DNA from 4 places in the Noviherbaspirillum album genome. Region 2 is predicted to be linked to each of the others. Evidence: predicted binding sites of a transcription regulator. Region 2 holds the regulator's gene; each other region holds the start of a gene.
What was found. Region 2 encodes LexA, which represses DNA repair genes until DNA is damaged. Its sites were predicted from a motif close to ACTGTATNNNNATACAGT; they were not measured.
Positions count from the first base shown of each region.

Region 1: the regulator LexA is predicted to act here: its motif matches at 2,999-3,016, upstream of RY831_RS25170 (PA0069 family radical SAM protein).
Region 3: the regulator LexA is predicted to act here: its motif matches at 1,385-1,402, upstream of RY831_RS06120 (DUF3072 domain-containing protein).
Region 4: the regulator LexA is predicted to act here: its motif matches at 1,867-1,884, upstream of imuA (translesion DNA synthesis-associated protein ImuA).

Region 1 covers NZ_JAWIIV010000030.1:35,705-40,073, forward strand. The annotation lists gene RY831_RS25155 (methyl-accepting chemotaxis protein) at 1-92, opposite strand, end outside; gene RY831_RS25160 (NUDIX hydrolase) at 458-880, opposite strand; gene RY831_RS25165 (DUF2382 domain-containing protein) at 976-2,694, opposite strand; gene RY831_RS25170 (PA0069 family radical SAM protein) at 3,039-4,229, shown strand; gene RY831_RS25175 (hypothetical protein) at 4,314-4,369, opposite strand, start outside.
Region 2 covers NZ_JAWIIV010000029.1:60,036-64,404, forward strand. The annotation lists gene RY831_RS24915 (DEAD/DEAH box helicase) at 1-265, opposite strand, end outside; gene RY831_RS24920 (inositol monophosphatase family protein) at 445-1,239, opposite strand; gene RY831_RS24925 (RNA methyltransferase) at 1,360-2,118, shown strand; gene lexA (transcriptional repressor LexA) at 2,175-2,837, opposite strand; gene rpsF (30S ribosomal protein S6) at 3,094-3,462, shown strand; gene priB (primosomal replication protein N) at 3,481-3,783, shown strand; gene rpsR (30S ribosomal protein S18) at 3,804-4,088, shown strand; gene rplI (50S ribosomal protein L9) at 4,115-4,369, shown strand, end outside.
Region 3 covers NZ_JAWIIV010000003.1:265,444-269,812, reverse strand. The annotation lists gene RY831_RS06130 (efflux RND transporter permease subunit) at 1-912, shown strand, start outside; gene RY831_RS06125 (hypothetical protein) at 968-1,117, opposite strand; gene RY831_RS06120 (DUF3072 domain-containing protein) at 1,491-1,733, shown strand; gene RY831_RS06115 (DMT family transporter) at 1,985-2,326, opposite strand; gene RY831_RS06110 (glycosyltransferase family 2 protein) at 2,319-3,260, opposite strand; gene RY831_RS06105 (DUF6311 domain-containing protein) at 3,257-4,369, opposite strand, start outside.
Region 4 covers NZ_JAWIIV010000002.1:341,246-345,614, forward strand. The annotation lists gene dsbD (protein-disulfide reductase DsbD) at 1-457, shown strand, start outside; gene dsbG (thiol:disulfide interchange protein DsbG) at 508-1,359, shown strand; gene imuA (translesion DNA synthesis-associated protein ImuA) at 1,933-2,727, shown strand; gene RY831_RS04460 (Y-family DNA polymerase) at 2,666-4,159, shown strand; gene RY831_RS04465 (error-prone DNA polymerase) at 4,169-4,369, shown strand, end outside.

The DNA of each region.
Region 1 (4,369 bases), on a different contig from region 2:
AGGCCGACCACCACGAGGATGGCCATCAGCGCGAGCACCAGGCCGAATGCCATGGCCAGGCGAGCGCCTACGTTCAGGTTGGTGAGTTTCATGAAAATTCTCCAGGGATGCCGGTTGATTTCCGGCCGATCCGGCAATCGGCGTACCCGCTTCAGGGGGAATGGTGTGCAATGGGTTTGCTTGCATTACGAGGAAACCGACATACGAAAGACAGCAACGCTTTCAGTCCGCTGGATCCCCCCGCGCAACAGCCGAGTATTATTCCATTATTTCCACAAGGAAACAATATGACAGTGGCTTGAAGTGTTCCGGAACCCTGAAGTCATTGCGATAATCGGCATGTCCGTATGCTTACGGCCCACTGCCGGAATGAATTTTCATGTGCAGCTTGCCAAAACGGCAAATGCGGGTTTTGAATGTATTCGCGCACCGGCGCGGCGATGGCAACCGGACCAGCTTACCAATCCAGCTTGAGCAGCAGGCTTCCCATGCGGGGCCAGCAAAGCATTCTTACCTCGTCGCGTGTGGCCCAGCAAAAGCCGTCCATTTCCGGTGTCGGCTGTCCGGTGACATGGTGCATGAAGTGGCTGGTGCAGATCAGGTGACCGAGATCGTCGAAGTCATCGGGAGCATCGACGCGGAAAAGGTACAACTGCTTGTCCCTGCGATAGGAGAAAAGGCCAAGATCGATAAACCGGTCGCGGGAAAATTCCAGTCCGGTTTCCTCATGCAGCTCCCGCACCGCGGCATCGAGTGTTGTCTCGCCCGGGTCGAGCAAGCCTTTCGGAATGTCCCAGTGCTCGGTGCCCGTGACGTGGCATAGCAGGAGGGTCCCGCGCTTCTTGACGACCAGTGTACCGCACGATGTTGCGATATTCATTCAATCCCCTTGCCGGCGCACATAAAAAAAGGCTGCATGCCCTTGAGCATACAGCCTCTTGCGCCGCGCCTGTTCGACGCGGATCAGCCGGTGGGTCAGTGACGGCGGGAAGAACCGCTCACGCGTTCAGCGCCATAGCGCACCGCATCCTTCACCTTGTCCCAGGTGCTGCCCGGGTGATTGCTTTCCCAATCACTGCGCAGCTGCGGCTCGACATCGGACCACTGGTAGTTCTTGTAGCGATCGCTGCCTGCCATCGTCGAGCCATAACGATAGGCGTCGTCATAATCTTCGTAGCGGCCGCCAGTGGAACCGTAAGCAGTCTGCCAGTGGCGGCGGAAGTCGGTGTCATCGTCGCCGATCGTTGTCCCGGCGCGCGATGCGCCGAGCTGCTCAACCTCGACGTCGGTGCGGCGCACGGTGTCATTGATCTGCTCGGTGCGTTGCGTCACTTCCTTGCCGACCACGACTTCCTCGACTACGCGCGCGGTCTTGGAGACCACGGCTTCCTCGGCGGTTTCACGCAGCTCAACCGAACCTTCCTTGAATGCCGCCAGGTCGGCGGCGGTCGCCGGCTTGTCGACCGCATGGCGCTCCACCTTCACATGCTCCTCGCGCAGTTGCACGGATTCATGCACCGGGGTATCACGCACGCGCTGGAACACGCGCACACCGCCGCGCTGCACTTCGCGCTTGCCGACCTTGAGCTCTTCCTCGATCACCGGAATGCGCGATGTGCCGGTCGTGGCCGCAGTCGCTCCTGCGGTTGTTCCGCTATTGCCAAGCGCGGCCGATGAGGTGTACGCGCTTCGCTCGTTGACGATCTGGTCGCGGGTATAGCGCGGTGCGCTCTCGTCGTATCCGCTCCAGCCCTGCTTCTTCCAGTGGCTTGTACGCTCGTCGACATCGACTGCATTGAAGCGGTTCATGATATCGGAGGCGCGGTCGGTTTCTTCTTCGCTGTTGACGTCAACGGTCAGCACATAGCTGCCGCGACGCACGGATTCTGCATACACGTCATGGTGTTCCTTGTAATCGTCGTTGCCGCCGAACAGTGAACGGAAGAAGCCGCCGATGCCGCCGGAGCTCTGTGAAGTGTCGGTAGTCGTGGTGTCGCTATCGAGGTCGTTCTCGGGATTGAGCTGAACCCTGGAACGCGGAAAGCCCGATGCTTCCAGCGCCTGCACGGCGCTTTGTGCATCAGCATAGTTGTCGTAGACGCCGACCACCGTATCGCCGCTGCCCTGTGTACCGATGCCGCTGGCGCTAGTGCTAGTGCTGCCTGGGCGATAGATGTGCTCGCCCTGGTTGGTGCGCCAATGGTTTTCGATATAGCTGGCATCGTCGTCGGAACGCGGATTCACGCCCATGAGAATGCCGCCTTCCTTCAGGCCGCTTTCATAGTGCTTGACGCGTTCTTCCGGAATGCCCCAGCCAATCAATGCGCCGAGCAGGCCGCCGGTTGCAGCGCCGGCGCCGGCGCCCGCGGCTGCCGCTGCCAGCGGGCCTGCGATCACGAGGCCGAGTCCAGGCAAGGCGAGGCTGGTGCCGGTGGCGGTCAGCGCCGCGAGCGTCGCGCCCAGCGTACCGCCGACCGCGCCGCCGATGCCGGCGCCCTCGGCTGCCTTGTTACCCAGCTCGGTGCTGGCGCCGCCGGAGAAGTGTTTTTTCCTCGCGTCGTCGGACATCACAATATTGATATCGTCCTTGGTATAACCGCGCGAGGAAAGGCCCTGGTAGGCACGCTCTGCGCTTTCGCGGTCTCGGAACAGACCAGTGAGCATGCCCGAATTATCTTTCGACGTGATTGCCATTATGTATCTCCTTTTCAGGTTGGTGACGTAGCGTTCAACTGCCGGGAAAAGATTCGACTGAAGGAAATGGACAACCCGGCATGAGGAGAAATGCGCGCTGCCGCCGTTACATTTCGCAGATGACGCATGCGAAGCCCGCAGAAAGTTGAAGCACGTTCAAGTACATTGATAAAACCGCAAGGTCCTGTAAGAAGCGCAAATCCCAAGTTAGTTCCGTATAGTTGTTGACATAGTGGCAGCGTGAATGGAAGGCAATACGCGCGGCCCTCCCTATCTTGCAGCCCCCGCAATGCGTGCGTAATATGCTGTATTTATATACAGTTTATTAGCAGTTTTTCGACGTCATGAAGGAACGCAATCGCGATGGCAGGATCGACGCAGAGCCTGTGCAGGTACAGGTGCAGGAAGAGGTACGGCCGTGGGCAACCCGCAAGGGCCGCGGGGCAGTATCGAACATGCAGGGCCGTTACGAGACGCAGCTGCGCTCCGGCTTCGACGACGGATGGCACAGCGACGATGTGGACCATGATGCATTCTCCGGCGCGCCGGGAACGCGCGTCTTCGACGAACAGGCAAGGACCATCCTGACGCGCAATGCCTCGCCCGACATTCCGTTCAACGTGTCGCTCAATCCGTATCGCGGCTGCGAGCATGGCTGCATCTATTGCTTTGCGCGGCCCACGCACAGCTACCTCGGCCTGTCGCCCGGCCTGGATTTCGAGACCCAGGTATTCGCCAAGGTGAATGCGCCAGACTTGCTGCGGCGCGAACTGGCGGCACCTTCGTACACACCCGAACCGATTGCGATCGGCGTCAACACCGACGCCTATCAGCCCTGCGAACGGGACCTGAAACTCACGCGGCGCATCCTCGAAGTACTTCGGGAATGCGAGCATCCGCTGGCCGTGATCACAAAGTCGTCGATGGTGGAACGCGATATCGACCTGCTGGCACCGATGGCGGCAAGGCGCCAGGCAGTCGTGGCGATGACGATCACGACGCTGGACCCTGCGATCGCGCGCACGCTCGAGCCGCGCGCGACCGCGCCCGCCAGGCGGCTGCGCACGATACGCACGCTGACCGAGGCCGGCATTCCGGTGGGCGTCAGCATCGCACCGGTGATTCCCTTCGTTACCGAACCGGACCTGGAGCGCATTCTCGTTGCCGCCGCCGAGGCAGGCGCCGCCAGCGCGAGCTATATCGTTCTGCGCCTGCCGTGGGAGGTGAACCCGCTGTTCCAGCAATGGCTGCAGGCCCACTTCCCCGAGCGGGCGCAACGGGTGATGAACCGCATCAGGGACATGCGCGGAGGGAAGGATTACGACGCCGATTTCGGCAGGCGAATGCGCGGCGAAGGCGTCTGGGCCGATTTGATCCGGCAGCGCTTCGACAAGCTGCTGGCGCGCCTCGGGCTCGACAGGCGCGCGGACGGGTTTGCCAGGCTGGACGGTTCCGCATTTCGGCGGCCGCTGTCGGTGCCGCCGAAATGCGGCACGCCGGGGAAAGCGGCGAATGGCCAGCTCGATCTGTTTTGACCTGTAGCTATATCAAGATGAAGGCGGCATCCGCAACATCCGTTCGGGATAACGGGGCAATGCAGCTGCGGCTTCATCATCGGCTTACTGCACCGCCCTCGGCTCTCCTTCCAGGATCAGTTCATACATGCCGGTATCGT
Region 2 (4,369 bases):
CGGCAAGCTCCCGCGTCGGTGTAAGAACGAGGGCGCGGACCGGCCTGGTGCCGGGGGTCTTCGGGAGGGTGGAGGACAGGCGTTGCAGCAGGGGCAGCGTGAAGCCGGCGGTCTTGCCGGTGCCGGTCTGGGCTCCGGCCAGCAGGTCGCCGCCGCACAATACTGCAGGGATGGCCTGGGCCTGAATCGGTGTCGGGGCGCTGTAGCCTTGTTCGGTAACGGCGCGGACGATTTCACTGGCTAGGCCAAGTTCGGAAAAAGACATTGAAACTCACAAGAAGGTGCCTGTTCGGGTATCACGCCCGAAGACAGGCTATCGGTGGAAATGTGTCGAGGCTGTATCAGCGGCGCGGCAGGGGGTAAGGCCTGCGGAATACTGCGCACCCGACTCGGGCAGGTGTCATGTGAAGACACGCCCGACCCGTCCACATTGAAGAGAAAAACTTATTTGGCGAATGGCGACAGCAGGTTGACCATCTGCGCAAACACCTTGGGGCTGCCGGCGATGACATTGCCCTTGTAAAGGTAATCGGAATCGCCGGAAAAATTGCCGACGATGCCGCCGGCTTCGGTGACCAGCAGCGAGCCGGCCGCCATGTCCCAGGTCTGCAGTCCTTTCTCGAAGAAGCCGTCAAGCCGTCCGGCGGCGACATAGGCCAGGTCGAGTGCGGCCGCGCCCGGGCGGCGAAGCCCTGCGCATTTTTCGGTCATGACCTTGAACATCTTCAGGTATTCGTCCAGGCCCGCCATGTCGCGGAACGGGAAGCCAGTACCGATCAGGGCATCGGCCATCTTGTCGCGACGTGCAACACGGATGCGCTTTTCATTCAGATAGGCCCCGGCGCCCTTGGTGGCCGTAAAGAGATCGTTGCGAGTCGGATCGAAGATGACCGCCTGGGTAATCTGGCCGCGCTGCTGCAAGGCGATCGAAACGCAGTATTGCGGAAAGCCGTGGATGAAATTGGTGGTGCCGTCGAGGGGATCGATGATCCAGACATTTTCATTCTCGTCATGGAGATTGCTCGATGCGCCGGACTCTTCGGCAAGGATTGCGTGGTCGGGATATGCTGTTTTCAGAACGTCGATGATCGCCTGCTCGGCGGCCTGGTCCACTTCGGTCACAAAGTCGTTGTGCCTTTTCTCTGTAACCTGGATACGATCGAGATCGAAAGTTGCGCGATTGATAATCGAGGCGGCGCGACGGGCGGCCTTGACCGCCGTATTCAGCATGGGATGCATAGAGGTTCCGTTAAAATTGCGGCTCCCACGCCAACCGCGTTCGGAACCGCATCAAATAATATTAATGAGCAATGCGGCATCGGAGACCTGATTTCGTGCCGCGCAATCCCGCTATTCTAAATGAACCAGCCACAAACCAATACTTCTGTTTTTCCCCGGCTACGCTTCGTGCTTGTCGAAACAAGTCATCCCGGCAATATCGGCGCGGTCGCGCGTGCAATGAAAACAATGGGATTTTCGGAGCTGGTTCTGGTGAACCCGCGGTTCACCGACGCGACCACACAGGAAGAAGCGCTCGCATTCGCCAGTGGAGCACAGGATGTGCTGGAAAAGGCGCGCGTGGTCGGTTCATTCGAGGAAGCCATCGATGGCTGCAACTTCGCGGCTGCATTGACCGCTCGCCTGCGGGAGTTTTCTCCGCCGGTGGCAACGCCAAGGTCGCTTGCCGCGACCCTGGCTGGCGATCCTTTGCTGAATGCTGCACTGGTGTTCGGAAGCGAGCGCTACGGCTTGCCAAACGAGATCATCGAGCGCTGCAACGCATTGATCAATATTCCGGCCAACCCGGCATATTCCTCATTGAACCTTGCGCAAGCCGTACAGATTCTCGCCTATGAGGCGAGGGTTGCTGAAACCGGCAATGAAATTGGTGCCTCGCCCATCGGATTTCAAGGGGAGGCGGCCGGCGTGACGCAGATAGATGGCATGTATGACCATCTAGAAAAAGCCTTGGTCGCCATAGAATTCCTGGATCCGGAGAATCCTAAGAAGCTGATGCCCAGGCTGCGTCGCTTATTTTCGCGGACGCAACTGGAAACGGAAGAGGTCAATATCCTCAGAGGCATTGCTCGCCAGATTCTTGCGAAAACGAAGCATTGAACAGTCTTTGCATATTCAATACTTCGCGCCGATTCAGCGTGGCCTGATGCGGTAAATCAGTGCCAGGAGCGCAGCAAGCCGACCGCCAGGCCTTCAAGGGCAAAGCTTTCATCACCGGAATCAACCCGTATCGGTTCGAAATCGGGATTTTCGGGTAACAGTTCGATCAGCGAACCTGTTTTTTTGTAACGCTTGACAGTCACTTCATCGCCGAGGCGGGCGACGACGATCTGGCCGTTCTTCGCTGTGTCGGATTTCTTGACTGCAAGCAGGTCGCCGTCAAGAATGCCTATGTCCCGCATCGACAAGCCCCTGACCTTGAGGAGATAGTCGGGCTTCGCGGAGAACAATGAAGGGTCGACGCGATAATTGGCTTCGACATGTTCGTTCGCAAGAATCGGCGAACCGGCCGCGACGCGTCCGATCAGCGGCAAGTTCAACTGCATCAGCGATGGATGCGGCAAGGACAGCTGGTGGCCGCCGAAGCGGACGGTGCCGTTGCCGTTCATGTCGAGCAGCCGGATGCCGCGGGAGGTGCCTGGCGAAATTTCAATCGCGCCTTTGCGAGCGAGTGCCTGCAAATGTTCTTCCGCGGCATTGGCCGACTTGAAGCCGAGTTCGCTTGCGATTTCAGCGCGGGTGGGAGGGAAGCCGGTATTGTCGATGGCTTCGCGGATGAGGTTCAGGATTTGCTCCTGGCGTGCAGTGAGTTTGAGCATGGTTCCGGCCCAGGAAATGAACGCGTCTCGCGAGAGAAGAGCCCTGTTGATATAGACAGCCTGTATTTTTATACAGCTTTTGTCCAATTGCAAGCGGCTTTTGACCGTAGCACGGGATAAGGCAAACCGGGCGGAATAAGTCCCTGAAAGTATTGAGCTTTTATTGAGGGCGGGTTATCATAGCGGGCTTTCCTCTTCCCACACCCGTCTTGACGCCGGGGTGGGCGATTGTTTAATCCGTCCATAAGGAGATTACATGCGTCATTATGAAATCGTTTTTATCGTCCATCCGGATCAGAGCGAGCAAGTGCCTGCGATGATCGAGCGCTACAAAGGTATCGTGAGCGCCCGCAACGGCAAGGTGCATCGCGTTGAGGACTGGGGCCGCCGTCAAATGGCTTACATGATCGAGAAACTGGCCAAGGCGCATTACGTCTGCATGAATATCGAGTGCGACGGCGAGACGCTGGCTGAAATTGAAACCAGCTTCAAGTTCAATGATGCCGTCCTGCGTCACCTGACCGTCAAGATGAAGAAGGCCGAGACTTCCCCGTCCCCGATGATGAAGGCTGTGCAGAAGGAAGATGCTGCCAAGAGCCAGCGTTCCGAGGCAACTGCGGCGTAATTGCGTCAGCAGGGGAGTGTGAACCAGTTTCGTCTGATTGCCTCGATTGCCGAACGCGAAGTAATGCGTTACACCCCGGCAGGCATACCGATCGTTTCAGCCAAGCTGATGCATGTGTCGGAGCAGATTGAGGCAGGTATCCCTCGCCAGATTGAATTCGAGATGATCGCCGTCGCGGCCGGAGAAATTTCCGGCCGGTTCAATCAGGCTGAATTGGGCGTCATGTACACGTTCACCGGATTCCTCGCGCGCAAGAACCGCAACAGCAAAAGTCTCGTCTTCCATGTGACGGAATTCGAGACTTATTCACCAGATCACTAGATACAGTACAGGAGCCAACCATGGCATTCGGTAAAAAATTCGACAAGAGCAAACTCAAGCAAAAGCGCCAACAGCAGAACCCGCTGTTCAAGCGCAAGAAATTCTGCCGCTTCACCGCCGCCGGCGTTGAACAGGTAGATTACAAGGACGTCGACACCCTGAAGGACTTCGTCCAGGAAAACGGCAAGATCATGCCGGCACGTCTGACCGGCACCAAGGCGCACTATCAGCGTCAGGTCGACACCGCAATCAAGCGCGCACGTTATCTGGCACTGCTGCCGTACACCGACCTGCACAACGCTTAATTGACGACTGAGAATAGGAGAAAGAAATGCAAGTTATTCTGTTGGAAAAAGTCGTTAATCTCGGCGACCTCGGTGAAGTAGTGAAGGTCAAGGATGGTTATGCACGTAACTTCCTGATCCCCCAGCGCAAGGCCCGTCGCGCCACATCGACAGCAGTTGCCGAATTCGAAGCCAAGCGTGCTGACCTCGAGAAGGCTGCGGCTGAAAAGCTGGCAGCTGCGCAGGCACAGGGCGAGAAGCTCAATGGCTCCACTGTTCAGATCTCCCAGAAAGCCGGCGTT
Region 3 (4,369 bases), on a different contig from region 2:
CCCAAGCTCAACCTGTCCGAGCGCCAGGTGCCGATCCGCGTGAAGCTGCCGGACACGGTGCGCGCCGACCTCGCCTCCATCGAGCGCCTGACCGTGCCCGGACGGCAGGGGCCGGTCATGCTCGACAACGTCGCCGACGTCGGCATCGACAGCGGCCCGGCGCAGATCGACCGCCTCAACCGCAGCCGCAACGTGATCCTGGAAGTCGAACTCGGCGGCCGCGCGCTCGGCGAGCTCAACGCCGAAGCGCGCGCCCTGCCCTCGATGAAAAGCCTGCCGCCCTCGGTGAAGATCGCTGAACTGGGCGACGCCCAGGAGATGCAGGCGCTGTTCGCCAGCTTCGGCCTCGCCATGCTGATCGGGGTGCTGTGCATCTATGGCGTGCTGGTGCTGCTGTTCAAGGATTTCATGCAACCGGTGACGATCCTTGCGGCATTGCCGTTGTCGATCGGCGGCGCCTTCGTTGCGCTGCTGTTGACCGGCAAGGCGCTTTCGATGCCGTCGATGATCGGCCTGATCATGCTGATGGGCATCGTGACCAAGAACTCGATCCTGCTGGTGGACTATGCGATCCTCGCGCGCCAGGCAGGCATGAGCCGCTTCGAGGCGCTGGTCGATGCCTGCCACAAGCGCAGCCGGCCCATCGTGATGACGACGATCGCCATGGGTGCCGGCATGCTGCCGCTGGCCATGGGCTGGGGCGCCGACCCCAGCTTCCGCTCGCCGATGGCTACCGCGGTGATCGGGGGACTGATCACTTCCACCTTACTGAGCCTGCTGGTGGTGCCGGCGGTGTACACCTATATCGATGATCTTGAACACCTGCTCAAGCGCCTGCTGGGAAAGGAGAAAAAACACGTGGAGGCTGCCCATCACGTGATGCGTCGGGAAGAATTACCTCGGGAGCATTGAAGCAGATAGGCGATGCAGCCGGAAACTCCCTCGATTCTTTCCGGCTGCATGCGGCTCAGCGCTGCTCGCCTTGACTGCAGACGGAACGCGACGGATCGGCTTCGCACCGCTTGTCGATCAGGTAATTGACCGCATACGCACCGACCAGGCCCGCGATGAGCAGGACAATCATTGTCTGGATAATGGTCCAGCCTTGCTGTTTCATGAAGCTTTCCTTGTGTAAATCCTGAGCCCTGAATCCTGAAGATTGAATGGCTTGAATGTGCAGATGCGCATTGCCGACTGACATTATAGGATGTCATGCCGGCATCCCCTCCCAAACGACTCTCATTCCCCGTGCCGCTGGCCTTGGCAAGCTCCACGCATCGCCCGCCTGCGGCGAATAACGCAGCGCTCTCAACGATCTTTCGTAATCAATCCCGGCTATCTGCGAATGAACAAAACCGACAAAACAGACAAGGGCACCGGAACTACTGTATTTTTATACAGTCTTTAAGGGACGGATACTCGTTAGCCAGATGGCATTACAGCCTGGCAAAACGAAATCGCATCTATCTGCCTCTTAAATGGAGAAAGCAATGGACAAGCAAACCCAAGACAACGCTCAAGACAGCAACATGCTCAAGGATCCGAAGAATTGGACCACGGGCGACGAACCGATGACCGGAGCGCAGAAATCCTATCTGAAGACTCTGGCGGAACAAGCCAATGAAACAGTCGACGACGATCTCACCAAGGCGGAAGCGTCGGAGCGTATCGATGAATTGCAGCACAGGACGGGCCGCGGGCTTGAAGACCAGCATGGCAGCCAGCGCAAGTGACCACTGATTGCCATCGAAAACGCCATGTTCCTGCTTGGTTTCAGGACATGGCGTTTTGCTTTTGATGATCAACCGTCCGGATGCCGGGGCGATGGTTGCCTGCGAAAGGGGCTCCCGGTAGCGGAGCCGATCAGGAACGGCCTTGACCAATCTGCGTTGCGTTGCTTATGCAATATGCCATATGCAAACCTGCAAAAGAGCCCCAACCCCACAACTCTAGCCAAGCTGGACGCAGGAACATTGGAACGATGCTACTGGGACCGGGTGAGGAAAAATATTCCTGCAAAGATCAGCACGATGCCTGCGGCCTTCTGCAGGCCGAAGCTTTCCCCGAAGAGCAGCGTACTGCTGGTTGCAATCAGAAAGAAGGTGGCGCCGGCCATCGTCGGCGATGCCACGCTTAATGGATTTACTGCGAATACCCGTATCGTCAGCAAGAAGCTGAGACCATAAAGGACCACGGCCAGCAAGAGCCATGGAGACGTCAGGTAACTCCACTTGTTCGCCAAGGTTTCATGGCTGGAGTACTTCATGCTCAGCTGTGCCGTTACGTTGCAAAGCACCGCAAAGAAAGCGATCAGCGGCTCATTCATTGATGGAATCCTTTTTCCAGGGCCTGATGAGATAGTTTGGCCTGCCCTTGATTTCATCATAGATAAGGGCCAGATAATGGCCGACGATGCCAAGCCCCAGCAGGATCGCCCCGCCCATGAGAATAATCAGCAGATTGACCGTGGTGAAGCCGTCTATCGCCGCACCGCGAAACTTCTGCACCAGACTCACAATGCCTACTACCGCTCCTATGGATAAGGTGCCCATGCCTATGTAGGTGACCAGCCGCAATGGCAAGCTGGAAAAATGGGTCAGATTGTTGATCGCGTAGCGGATCAGCTTCAGCTTGTTCCACTGGCTCGTGCCGCCTGCGCGTTCGGGTACCGAAAATGGAATCTGAGCGCTCGGGAACCTCGCCCATCCAATCAAGCCGCGGAAAAACCTGTGCCGTTCAGGGAAGGCCAGGTAGGTGTCGATCACCTGGCGATCGAGGAGCTTGAAGTCGGACTGTCCGGCAAGGTCAAGGCCGGCGAGATGGCGGAAGAGAAAATAGAATGTCCGGGCGAACAATTTTCCGGAAAATGTTTCCACCCCGCGGTGGCTTTTTACCGCCTCGACCACGAAGGCACCGCCACGCCACAGTTCGAGCATTTGCGGAATCAGTGCCGGAGGATGTTGAAGATCCGAATCAAGCACGATGGCGACTTCCCCTTTGGCCTGTTCCAGCCCGGCGTGAATCGCAGCCTCCTTGCCGAAATTGCGCGTGAAGGCAATGACGGAAATGCGCGGATCCCGTGCAGCCGCGCGTTCGACTTCCTTGACCGTCATGTCACGGGAGCCATCATCAACGGCGATCAGTTCAATGTCAGCCCACGAAGTTTCGGCGCCAGCGAGAATTGCATGCAGATTGTCGTAGGCATACCGTTCTTCGTTGTAGAGCGGGACGACGAGACTGACTAAAGGTTTGTTAATCATTCATTTATTCTTATATTCGGAGAATTCGGGGATTGGCGGGTAATGGTCAGCCGATGAACGCGCAGCGCATGTCCACCATTGGAATACGTACGAATTTCAACTTTGTGAGCGGTACCTTCGACATTGAAATTACCTGATATCTCTTTTTCCATTCCGGCCGAACCCGGTAACTCATCACGGATTACAGGTATTGATTTGGCGTTATCGTCCATCAGGACGAGATCCCACCACCCCACCTCGGCGGTAGAAGCTTCGGCGCTATCGTAAACTAGTTTGAATTGATAGGCACCGGGTGCAAGCCTTGCATAGGGTCCGAATGTAAGAAATCCCGGGGCGTCGGTGGCATTCGCCAGACGGTGGTTGCCCGAGACCTGGCCGGTTATGCCTGGCAACTGCGCCCCCTCCCAGTGTGCCGAGCCGTACGGCAAGCCGGAGATGGGTCGTGTCACTATTTGTTTGCCAGACCAGTATGCGGAATCGGTGCCTGGTCTGCACGCAATAAAGTGCGCAGTCTCCGCGCATTCGCCAAGGCTTGCGGCCTTGCGAAACCCGGCGGGCAGGTTCAGTCGCAGGGATTCCAATTGTCTCACTGGAAGCAGATACAAAGCATCGGCGGCGAGCGCTCCGTCGAATTCCCTATCGTTGGCTTCGCAGTCTTCTTTCAGTCGCGCGACATGACCCGTATCGAGAGGCTTATGGTATCGGGCCGCGATGCGCTGTGCGAACACATAGTCGTGATCTGACGCAGCGCCGCAGCTGTAAGCCGGATACAGGTGAATGGAGCGTACGCCTTTTAGCAGGACATCCCATTTCGACAAGTCGTCGCCAGCTGGCGCCGAAACCAGGCTTCTCACGTTGGAGCGCATGTCACTCGTATCTATCCATTGCAACGGTAGCGCAACTATCATTACAGCAGTTGCCAGCAACGGATAACTGCGGAATACCGCCGCCATTGCTCCGAAGATAATCAAATAGGCAACTGGCCAGAAGAAGCGTGCGCTGACACGAAAGGTACCCGTCAGGACTTCAAGCGACGCCGGTATTCTGTACAGCTCGGGGACGGCGACCTGCGCGCCCCAGCGAACCGTAGGAGAGATGGCATAGAGAAG
Region 4 (4,369 bases), on a different contig from region 2:
CGCGGTGGCTGGCCTGGTTCAGTTTGTCGGAGTGGCGACAGGTGGCCGGGATGCCTTGGCACCTTTTGCCCATTTCACTGGCCAAGCGCCTCATGCCACAGAGTTCAAGCGGATCCGGTCGATCGGGGAGCTCGATGCCATTTTATCCTCGAGTCCCGGCAAGGCAGTGATGCTTGATTTCTACGCCGACTGGTGCGTGTCATGCAAGGAGATGGAAAGATTCACCTTTTCCGATCCACGGGTGAGAACGCAGTTCGCCGAGATGCTTCTGCTGCAGGCTGATGTGACGGCCAATAATGCCGACGACAAGGCCTTGCTCAAGCGGTTCAAGCTGTTTGGGCCGCCCGGCATTGTCTTTTTCGATCAGACCGGGAGCGAAGTCACCGGCGCCCGCGTCATCGGGTATCAGGACCCGGCAAAGTTTCTTCAATCTTTGGCGCGTGCCCGCCAGAAGTAGGCACATAAGATCAACCAATCTAATCACTTAACTGCTACTTGGGTACCTGCATGCTGTCAAACATAACCTCTAATCAGAAAAAAACCGGATTCACTCTGGTTTCCCGCCTTGCCATGGCTGCTGTGCTGGCAACCACCTCATTAAGCGCCTGCTCGACGGAGAAATACCCGAAAGCGATACAAGAAGCCGTAGACGCTGGCTTAAAAGTCGTCAAAACCTTTCCTGCGGCATCCGGCTTGACCGGTTGGGTGTTGTCGCAGAGTGGACGTCATTCGATCGTTTTCACCACTGCGGACAAGAAGACGCTGTTGGCCGGCGCCTTGATCGGGGAAAACGGGGAGAACCTGTCTGAGCAATATGAAGCGCAGTTTGTCCCAAAGCCAGATATGGCAGCGGTCTTTCAGACACTGGAAAAATCATCCTACGTAGTCGAAGGCACCACGTCTGACCCGAAGAGTTTGCTCTATGTGTTTGTTGACGCCAATTGCCCATTCTGCCATTACACATGGAAAGCCTTGCAGCCTTATGAAAAGGCAGGCCTGCAGGTGCGTTGGATCCTCGTAGACACTCTTGGGCCGACCAGCATGCCCAAAGCGATAGAAGTGCTCGCCACGGCGGACCAAACTGCTGCATTCCGTAAGATGGAAGAAAACCACGGCAAAGCCTGGATAGCGTCGCCGCAATTTTCGGCAACTGCCAAGCCGGATATCGCCGACAAAATCCGGAGTAATGGGGAAATCATGAGTGCATTTGGAATCGGCGGAACGCCGGGAATTATCTGGAAAGACAGACAAGGCAAAGTCAACGTTAAGGCGGGCATGCCGCGCCTTTCCGAAATCCCGCAGATAACTGGATTGCCTGAACAGAGAATGGATGATCCTGCCCTTGCAAAGTTTCGCTAACCTGTAATGCTGCGATGGGATCGTGTAAAAAAAGAGGTGCTACCGTTTATACGGATAGAAATCCGATTGCGGTAAGTAGAGCCATGACAGCGCCGGCAAGCTGGTTCGGTCCATCATCGCAAACGGGTACACAAAGCCGCGTTTCGTCAGAAGAGTATAGGTGATATCGGCGCGAATTAACTGATCGGAACGATTTGCCACGTCATCTGCAGAGCGTGAGTGCGGTCAATCATTTCTTTTCACTCAGTGGCCCCGCTTTTTTGAACGCGCCGCTATGCAAATTCTTATGCTCGCCACTCGCCCAATGTAGACATGTGGCTAAAAAGCTACGCGAATCGAGTTCTAGTTCGACCATGAACTAAATGATGCCCGGGTAGTGCTACAGCTAATTGGACAGGTTTTAGTTCGCAGAATGATCAACTTTTAGTTCCGAGCGCTTGCAGGCTGAAGAATTGGCATGCAGGTGGCGGTTTACTTCTTTCCTCGCGTCGCTATACTGCCGTAAACACTGTATAAATATACATGTGTTTCGTGTTCGTTTGGCAACTGCGGATAGTTATCGAAGAGGCAATCTTGTCCATTATATCGGGAAGCGACAGTACAGCAGCAGAGAAGCGCGACCGGTTTTTTGCGCTGGCGGATTCACTGCGGGACTCGCTCTGGCGAGCCGACGCACTTGGCAGATCTCGGGTAACGACCCTTTCCACCGGCTATTCCGGCCTGGACGCGGAACTGCCCGGGAACGGTTGGAACGTATCCGCGCTCACCGAGATCCTCTGGAACCATCAGGGTGGCGGCGAGTTTCGTATCCTGGCTCCAGCTCTAAAGTCGTTATCTCAGGCCGGCAAAGCCATTGTCTTGCTGGGTTCTCCGCATGACTTGATTGCGCCCGCGCTCGATCAGTTCGGCATCGATGTCAGGAACGTGTTGATCATCAACGTGGAAAAGCCTGCCGATCGCTTATGGACAGCAGAGCAGGTTCTGAGAAGTGGCAGCGCAGGTGCGTTGATCAGCTGGCACCCCACAGCAAAGGCCGAGCATCTTCGTCGCTTGCAGGTCGTCGCCGCCGGCGCCGACGGGCTCACCTTCATTCTGCGTCCGGCCAACACCAGACTTGAGCCGTCGCCGGCGCCGTTGCGTCTGCAGTGCGAGCCCGCGCCTTTCGGACAACTCACCGTGGATGTGTTCAAGCGCCGCGGACCCGCAGCTGCAGCTCCAGTCTTGTTGCCCGCGTTCTTTCCGCCATCAATGAAGCGCGCGCTCGACCGAGCCCAGCGCAGCACCGTCGTACCTGTTGAGACACCCTATGTGGATAGCCTCGTTTCATCCCCAGTTGCCCCTCGATCTGGCGTTCCGACGCTGGCCTGAGGCGCTGCAGGAGAACCTGCGAGCCACCGTCCCACTAGTCATCACCGAATCCAAGCGAGTTGCATGGGTCAGTCGCTGTGCTGAGGAATGCGGCATCGTTCCTGGCATGTCGGAGTCTGGCGCGCGCACGCGCTCTGCAAACGTGATGCTGGTGCAGCGCGACATCGAGGCAGAGGAAAAGGCCCTGACAGAAGCGGCTCTTTGGGCGCTCCATTTCACGCCCGAAGTTTCGCTGCGTCCGGCCGGACTACTGCTCGACGTGTCAGCCAGCCTCCGTCTGTTCGGCGGGGTAGCTGCTATCGTCGACCGGCTGAGAAAAGGTTTCCAAGAGCTTGGGCTGACGGCTAGTATCGCCGCGGCGCCGACGGCGACGGCCGTATGGTGGCTGGCGCAATACGATGATGGTGTCATGGCCGACCAGGACATGTACGCGAACGTCGTTGACGCGCTTCCTATCACGCTCATCGAGTCTCTGGCTCCTCATGCTGAAACCTTGAAGGCAATTGCGTGCAGGACGATCGGCCAATTCAGGAAATTGCCGCGCAATAGCATCGTCAAGCGTTTCGGCAAGGCCGCGCTGACTGAACTGGATCGCTGTTTCGGGAGTGAACCGGAGCTCATGGCGTGGTACGAAGCGCCGGAGCGGTTCTGCCAGCGCATTGAACTCGGCGCCCGTGTCGAGACAACGGAACTGCTATTGCATTCCGCCCGCCGTCTACTCATGCAAATGACCGGCTTTCTCACGGCCCGTTTCAGCGCAGTCACCCAGTTTTCATTGCTGCTGCATCATGAGACGGTCCGGCTGGGCAAGAGTCCAACGACCAGGATTGACATCAAGCTTGGCGCGGCCAGCCGGGACCTTGAGCACTTGACGCTTCTAATGAAGGAGCACCTAGCGAAGGTCGTTCTTGAATCGTCGGTCATTGAAATGACGCTGTCAGCCGACGAGCTTGAGGAGCGAGCGGCGCCGAATACTGAACTCTTTCCGACGGCCGCCAGTCAATCTGAAATGCTCGGCCGCTTGATAGAGCGCCTAACGAGCCGCCTTGGTCCGGATGCCGTCACGCGCATCGCCATCACGGCGGACCATCGGCCGGAAAAATGCACTGTGCATGTCGCTCCCGTTCCTGCAAAGACAGCGACCGCCAAAAGCGGATTGTCCGGCACATCCTTCCCACCGCGGCCGACCTGGTTGCTAAAAGCACCGATCCCACTGGTCACTCGCCAGAACAAGCCGTTCTACGGTGCACCGCTGAGGCTACTGATCGGTCCGGAGCGAATCGAAACCGGGTGGTGGGATGACGAAGTGATCGCCCGCGACTATTTCGTTGCGCTCAATGAGTCGTTTCACCTGGTCCTCTGGGTATACCGCGCACGTATCAGCGCCGACGACGAGGAACCCGGCTGGTTCCTGCATGGCTTCTTCGCGTAGGAGGTCAAGATTTTCTCGATTCTTTCGGCGTATGCGGAGCTGCACTGCGTCACATGCTTTAGCTTCCTCCGTGGCGCCTCACATCCGGAGGAGCTGGTCGCACGGGCGGCCAAGCTGGGATACACCTCGCTGGCCATCACCGACGAAGGCTCCCTCGCCGGTGTCGTACGGGCCCACGTCGAGGCGAAGAAACACGGCTTGCACCTCATC